3 regions of the Halomonas sp. 18071143 genome follow, and region 1 is predicted to be linked to each of the others. Evidence: predicted binding sites of a transcription regulator. Region 1 holds the regulator's gene; each other region holds the start of a gene.
What was found. The regulator FNR, encoded in region 1, switches genes on or off when oxygen is low (the NO sensors DNR and NnrR bind a similar motif). The targets are predictions, from matches to a motif close to TTGATNTANATCAA.
Positions count from the first base shown of each region.

Region 1 (2,270 bases):
ATGGGTTTGTATTGGGTCGCGCCTGCGAGTCTTGTAGAATAGCCGCTGCTCCTTCACCCATCGGCAGTACAACGACCATGTTATCACCTGACTTTTTCGACCCCTCCTCGGCGACGCGTGCCACCAATGCGGCGTCTGAACAGCAGCCTGAACTTCAGGATGCCAAACAGAAGCGCGAATTCAACAAGTTGCAGAAGCGTCTTCGTCGTGAAGTGGGCAACGCCATCATCGATTACAACATGATCGATGAGGGTGATCGGGTCATGGTATGCCTGTCGGGTGGCAAGGACAGCTACACCATGCTGGAAATCCTGCGCAATCTGCAGCGCAATGCGCCGGTCAACTTTTCCCTGGTGGCGGTCAACCTCGACCAGAAACAGCCGGGCTTTCCCGAGCACGTGCTGCCCCGTTACCTGGATCAGCTGGGTGTGGAGTACCACATTCTGGAGCGGGATACCTATTCGGTGGTGAAGGAGAAAACCCCGGAAGGCAAGACCACCTGCGCGCTCTGCTCGCGACTGCGTCGCGGGTCGCTCTACGGGTTTGCCGAGGAGATCGGCGCCAACAAGATTGCCCTGGGCCACCACCGGGAAGATATCCTCGAGACGCTGTTTCTCAACATGTTCTTTGGCGGAACCCTGAAGGCCATGCCGCCCAAGCTGCTGTCCGACGACGGCAAGAACATCGTGATCCGCCCCTTGGCCTACTGCAAGGAGGCGGACATTGCCGAATTCTCACGGCTGATGGAGTTTCCGATCATTCCCTGCAACCTGTGCGGGTCGCAGCCCAATATGCAGCGTCAGATCGTCAAGGACATGCTGGCCGAATGGGACAAGAAGCACCCGGGGCGGCTGGAGAGCATGTTCAAGGCCGTCACCAATGTAGCGCCTTCCCAGTTGGCCGACCGGGCGCTGTTCGACTTCGTCGGGCTGGAAGCCAAACAGGCGGCGCTGATGGAAGGGCGCATTCAGGCGTTCAACGTGAGCTGATCGCCTGCTCCTCTTCTTCGGCCAGGGTGATGAGCCGCTGCAGGTCGAGAATATTGACCTCTCGGCCCGAGACGGCCACCACGTTCTGTTGCTGAAAGCGGCTCAGGATACGGCTGACGGTTTCGACGGCCAGCCCCAGGTAGTTCCCCATGTCGGCGCGAGACATGGAGAGCCGGAAGCTGTAGGGCGAGTAGCCGCGTCGCCGGAAGCGATCAGAGAGGGTAATCAGGAAGCTGGCCAGCCGCTGGTCGGCGGTCTTGCGCGATAGCAGGCGCATCATGCGCCGATCATCACGCAGCTCTTTGCTCATGCTGCGGTAAAGCTGGCCGCGCAGCTCCGGGAGCTCTTCCGATAGTGTGTCCAGGCGGTCGAAAGGAATCTCGCACACCGTGGTGGTTTCCAGGGCGATCACGCTGCCGGGATACTGCTCTTCATCGATACCATCCAACCCCACCAGCTCGCTGGGCAGATAGAAGTTGGTCAACTGATCGTTGCCGTTGCCTTCGCTGGTCACCTGTTTCAGGCTGCCGGAACGTACCGCATAGACGCTGGTGAACGCATCGCCCTGGCGAAACAGCGGTTCGCCCTTCTTGAGCGGTGCGCGGCGGCGGATGATGGCGTCGAACTGGCTCATATCCTCCAGCTCCAGGGCGAGCGGTAGGCACAGCGAGCTGAGGCTGCAGGTCTGGCAGCGCGCCTCTTGCAGCAGTGAACGTCGTTGGCTGGCAGGATATGGCATGTTGTTCTCCCTTTTCATTAGCCATCATAGGGTCAGGGGGTGGATGTCTCAAGGTGCCGTTTATACGATCTTCGAGTAACGCTGGGAGGGTTGCCCCGGCAGGCGCGCATCGAACGCCATGGCCAAGTGGCGAATCAGCAGCCGCCCGGTCGGCGTCGCCCGCAGGCGGTTCCCTTCGCGCTGCAGCAGGCCATCCCGCTCGGCGGGCTGCAGGCGCTCCAGCGTGCTGGCGAAGTAGGCAGGCGCGTCGATGTGCCAACGTTGGCCAACGCTGGCCAGGTCAATTTCCATATCGCACATCAGGCGCTCGATGACGTCTCTCCGCATTAGGTCGTCCTTATTTAAACGTACTCCTTTGACGGTTGCCAGCCGACCTTCATCCAATGCCGCTTCATACGCGGCCAGCTGGGTGGGGTTCTGGGCATACAGATCATCGATACGGGAAATGGCCGAAACGCCCAAGCCAATCAGGTCGCACTGGGCGTGGCTGGAGTAGCCCTGGAAGTTACGCTGCAGAGTGCCTTGGCGCTGGGCCTGGGCGA
Region 1 is NZ_CP078120.1:682,391-684,660, forward strand. It holds gene ttcA (tRNA 2-thiocytidine(32) synthetase TtcA) at 78-989, shown strand; gene fnr (fumarate/nitrate reduction transcriptional regulator Fnr) at 976-1,728, opposite strand; gene hemN (oxygen-independent coproporphyrinogen III oxidase) at 1,789-2,270, opposite strand, start outside.

Region 2 (2,270 bases), 1.3 Mb from region 1:
CTCGTCCAGATTCGGTGACTACCCAGCCAGCCAACACGGCGACGAACGGCATGGGGATCATATACACCAGCGTCTTGAGGAACCCGGTGTGCTGATGGAACTTGCCTTTACGACGCAGGAACAGTCCTGCCAAGGCGGTGGCAATCATCAATAGTCCAATCCCCACCATCACGCGGAACGCCCAGAAGACGATCCAGACCGGTGGCTGCTCTTCAGGAGCAAATTCATTCAGCCCCTGAATAACCCCATCCGTAGAGTGGGTCAGGATGAGGCTGGCAAGATTGGGAATGCCGATTTCAAAGCGATTGGTTTGTGCTTCCTGATCCGGGATGGCGAACAGCAGCAGCGGAACGTTGCCAGAGGTCTCCCAATGCCCTTCCATGGCCGCCACTTTGGCCGGCTGGTGCTCCAGGGTATTCAAACCATGGAAGTCCCCCACGACCGCTTGGGCTGGCGCCAAAAACAGCAGCAACCAAAGGCACATGGAAAGTGCTCGACGGTTGGCTTCCGGGTCACGACCACGCAGCAGGAACCAGGCACTCACACCGGCCACCACGAAGCCACCGGTCAGGAAGGATGCCATGGCCATGTGTGCGAAGCGGTAAGGAAAGGAGGGGTTGAATATCGCTTCGGTCCAGGAAACCACGTGGAACCGATAGTCGATGAGCTCTACCCCTGCCGGCGTATGCATCCAGCTGTTGGCAGAAAGAATCCAGAACGACGAAATGAACGTACCGATCGCCACCATGATGGCAGCAAACAAGTGCACCCCTTGTGGCACCTTGCCTCGGCCAAAGAGCAGGACACCGAGGAATGCCGCTTCAAGGAAGAAAGCGGTAACGACCTCGTAGCTGAGCACCGGCCCGAGGAAGTTGGACGCTGCCTGGGAGAAGTTACTCCAGTTGGTGCCAAACTGAAAAGACATGACGATCCCGGAGACCACGCCCATACCGAAAACCACGGCAAACACCTTGGTCCAGAACAGTGCCAGGCGGTCCCAGGCGGGGTTGTTGGTCTTGAAAAACAGCCCATGAAGCAGCGCTATGTAAGACGCCAGCCCGATGGTAAAGACCGGAAAGATCGCATGAAACGATACAACGAAAGCGAACTGTATTCGCGATAGTACAAGGGGGTCGAGTTCCATCACACGCTCCTAAGACCTGGATCAATATCCCATCAATGGGTTACACAAGCTTAGTTGAGCCTTAATGGCACCGCATTTTAGTTATAAGCACTAAGCTTATTCTTTAGCTGTGTTGCATTTTAACGCTTCGACACCTGTTATACAGCGCAAGTTTGCCCAAAAAGCTGTGTCGCATTGACGCATGCCATTCAGGCAAACTGCTCATTTTCAATTAAAAAAAGTCATGTCATCACCACCAGACTGACCATGTAGCCGGTGTAGACGACAAACAGGGAAAACAGCACGCCCCCCTCCAGACGGTTGATTCGCCGCGGACGCCCGCGCCATGAGAATGCAAACAGCACCATCAGCAGCGTCATGAAAGTCATCACGCTCCAGTCACGCACCAGCACCTCACGGCCCGCCTCGATTGGCGCGATCACACCCGCCAACCCGACGACGGCCAGACTATTGAACAGATTGGAACCGACCACGTTGCCCAGCACCATATCGTGCTCTTTGCGCTTCAAGGCACTAATGGAAGAGGCCAGTTCAGGAAGCGACGTGCCCACGGCCACCACCGTCAAACCGATGATCAGGTCACTGACACCAAAGCCCACGGCAATTTCTACCGCGCCCCATACCAACAAACGCGAGCTGGCTACCAATAGCACCAGCCCCACCAGCGTCCACATCAGCGCCTTGCCACGAGAAAGCGGCTTGCTGTCCAGGCTCTCCGTCACTTCATCGGTCAGTGCATCCGCCTGATCACGCCGAGAACGAATGATACTGACCGTAATGAAGATCCCCAGCGCGGCCAGCAGCAACACTGCCTCACCGCGGGAAATCCAGCCATCCATCAGCATGTAGCCAGTCAGCAGCATGACCGCCACCAATAGCGGCATCTCCTTGCGAATAACGCTGGAGTGCACCGCCAGCGGCGCTATAAGCGCCACAAAACCCAGCACCAGCCCTATGTTGGCAATATTGGATCCGTAAGCATTGCCTAGCGCCAGCCCGGGATTACCCTGCATGGCCGCCAGTACGGAGACCATCATTTCAGGGGCCGACGTTCCGAATCCGATCACCAGCATACCGATCAGCAGTGGGGACAACCCCAGCCACCGCGAGGTAGCAGCAGCGCCAT
Region 2 is NZ_CP078120.1:1,980,260-1,982,529, forward strand. It holds gene KVY02_RS09215 (cytochrome ubiquinol oxidase subunit I) at 1-1,144, opposite strand, end outside; gene KVY02_RS09220 (calcium/sodium antiporter) at 1,366-2,270, opposite strand, start outside.
Region 2: the regulator FNR is predicted to act here: its motif matches at 1,156-1,169, upstream of KVY02_RS09215 (cytochrome ubiquinol oxidase subunit I).

Region 3 (2,270 bases), 1.7 Mb from region 1:
ATACGGAATGGCGTCGAGCGTCAATTTTCCAAACATGTTCAACCCCCGGCTTCTACGCTGTCAGGATGGCCGCCCATGGCGTGCTCATCGCTAGCGTGCTGATTGGTAACGTGGCCATAGGCAGCGTGATGGGAGGCCACCTGGGCACTCTCGAGTTCACCGCTTTCGCCATGGCTGTCGTGGGCTTCACCTACGGCGTCGCTATGTGCCGCATGGTCACTGTGGCCACCATGGCCGCCGTGGCCTTCGCCACCCCCGTGGAAGCTGGTCAGAATCGTTTCGTACAGGGCGGGTGCCACTGCCGAGTAGTGTTCGACCGGGTGGTATTCACTGGGTGTCGCCAGGGCGTTGTAGCCCTCGGGGTAGGTCAGGGTCTGGTCTGCTTCACGCACGTTGGCCACCCAGGCATCGAAGTCGGCTGGCGAGGTCACGTGGGCGTCGAAGGTCATGCCGGAGAAACCGGCTCCGCTGTAGTTGGTGGAGCGGCCTGGGTAGACGCCCTCTTCATCGGCGATCAGGTGCACGTCGTTGTCCATGCCCGCCATGGCGTAGATCTGGCTGCCCAAGTGGGGAATGAAGAACGCATTCATCACCGAACCAGAGCTGACCCTGAAGCGCACCGGCGTATCCACCGGGAAAGCCACTTCATTGACACTGGCAATGCCCTGCTCGGGGTAGATGAACAGCCATTTCCAGTCCAGCGCCACCGCCTGTATTTCCATGGGCGCTACGCTGCTTTCGATGGGTTTATGGGGATCAAGGGAGTGCGAGGTTTTCCAGGTAAGAAAGGCGAGAACGGCGATGATCACGCAAGGCACGCTCCACACCGCTGCCTCGATGGCATTGGAGTGGGCCCAGTCAGGCAGGTACTTGGCAACGCTGTTGCTGCGCCGGTAACGCCAGCCAAACAGCAGCGTCATGACGATCACCGGGATCACCACAATCAGCATCAGCCCAAAGGAGGTCAGAATCAGCGAGCGCTGCTCAACGCCAATCTGCCCCTTTGGGTCCAGCAATGCAGAACTGCAGCCCGCCAACAGCAGGCACAGCACAACGAGCACAAGAATGCCTCGTCTGCGCCAAAGGGTAGGTAATTGCATGGGTGTAGTCTCGTGAGAGAGTGGCTGATACAGCCTGCTGCTGGCTGGCTAACTAGCCAGCTAAGTAGCAAGCTAACTATTACCCCATACATTTCCCAAAACCGTCGAGGGTTGACGTGCTCCGGGAAAGGTATGCGCTACCGGGAGGGGTAGGTAGCGAGTCTTAACCACACGTTGCGTGTATAAATTAAGACTAAAGTATTTTCCATTGATCTCCGTCAATCAGAAAGAGGCGCTTTGCCGCACCCCAGGGGCGGCCAAATGTGTTAGGCAACGCTGATGCTGAGGGAGCTGGCGGGATGGTTTTCCAGCAGGCCAGGGGCGCGCTCGTCGTCAGTGATCACCACGTCGAAATCGGCCAGCGAGGCAAAATAGGCGGGCCGTACGACGCCGAACTTGCTGGCATCGACCACCAGCAATCGCTGCATGGCGGTAGCAATCGCTGCTTGTTTGGGGGCCACTTCATGGAAGTGAAAACAGCTCACTCCGCGTTCCCAGTCCACCCCTGCCGCTGAAATCAGCGCCTTGTTGATGCCCAGCCGTTCGATGGCATCCCGCATGCCGTCGCTGCCGAAAGACTGCGACGAGGCGTGAAACAGCCCCCCCAGCAGCACCAGCCGCACGTTGGGCAACGCGGCGACCGTGTTGGCCACGTTCAGCGCGTAGGTCACCACGGTCAGCTCGCGGAAATGGCTGAGTTGGCCCAGCAAGGGAATCAGCGTGGAGCCACAGTCGATGAACAGCGTGTCGCCTTCGTCGATGAAACTGGCGGCACGCTGGCACAGGCGATGTTTGACATGGTAGTGGCTGGCCTGCTGCTCGGTGAGGTCGTAGACCGGCGTCACGCCGGGGTAGCTGGCCATCACCAGCCGCCCCCCCAGCAGGCTCAAGGGAGATGGCTGCGTGGCGAGGTCTCGGCGAATGGTCATTTCCGACACTCCGCACAGCTCGGCGGCATCGCGCAGGTGCAGGGTTCCCCCACTTGCCAGGGCTTCTTGCAGCATGGCCAGGCGCTGGGCACTCCGGTCATTCACAGGCATCTCCTTGTGATTCATCTTGTTATCGGGTTTCAGCGCTCAGGTAACGCTTATGCTGAGCCAGCGCCCCGCGAATTTCCACTCCCCTACCACTCTGTTTACCGCCATGAGGCGCATGGAACACTCGGGTAGC
Region 3 is NZ_CP078120.1:2,865,711-2,867,980, forward strand. It holds gene cyoB (cytochrome o ubiquinol oxidase subunit I) at 1-36, opposite strand, end outside; gene cyoA (ubiquinol oxidase subunit II) at 39-1,100, opposite strand; gene KVY02_RS13520 (DeoR/GlpR family DNA-binding transcription regulator) at 1,367-2,134, opposite strand.
Region 3: the regulator FNR is predicted to act here: its motif matches at 1,309-1,322, upstream of cyoA (ubiquinol oxidase subunit II).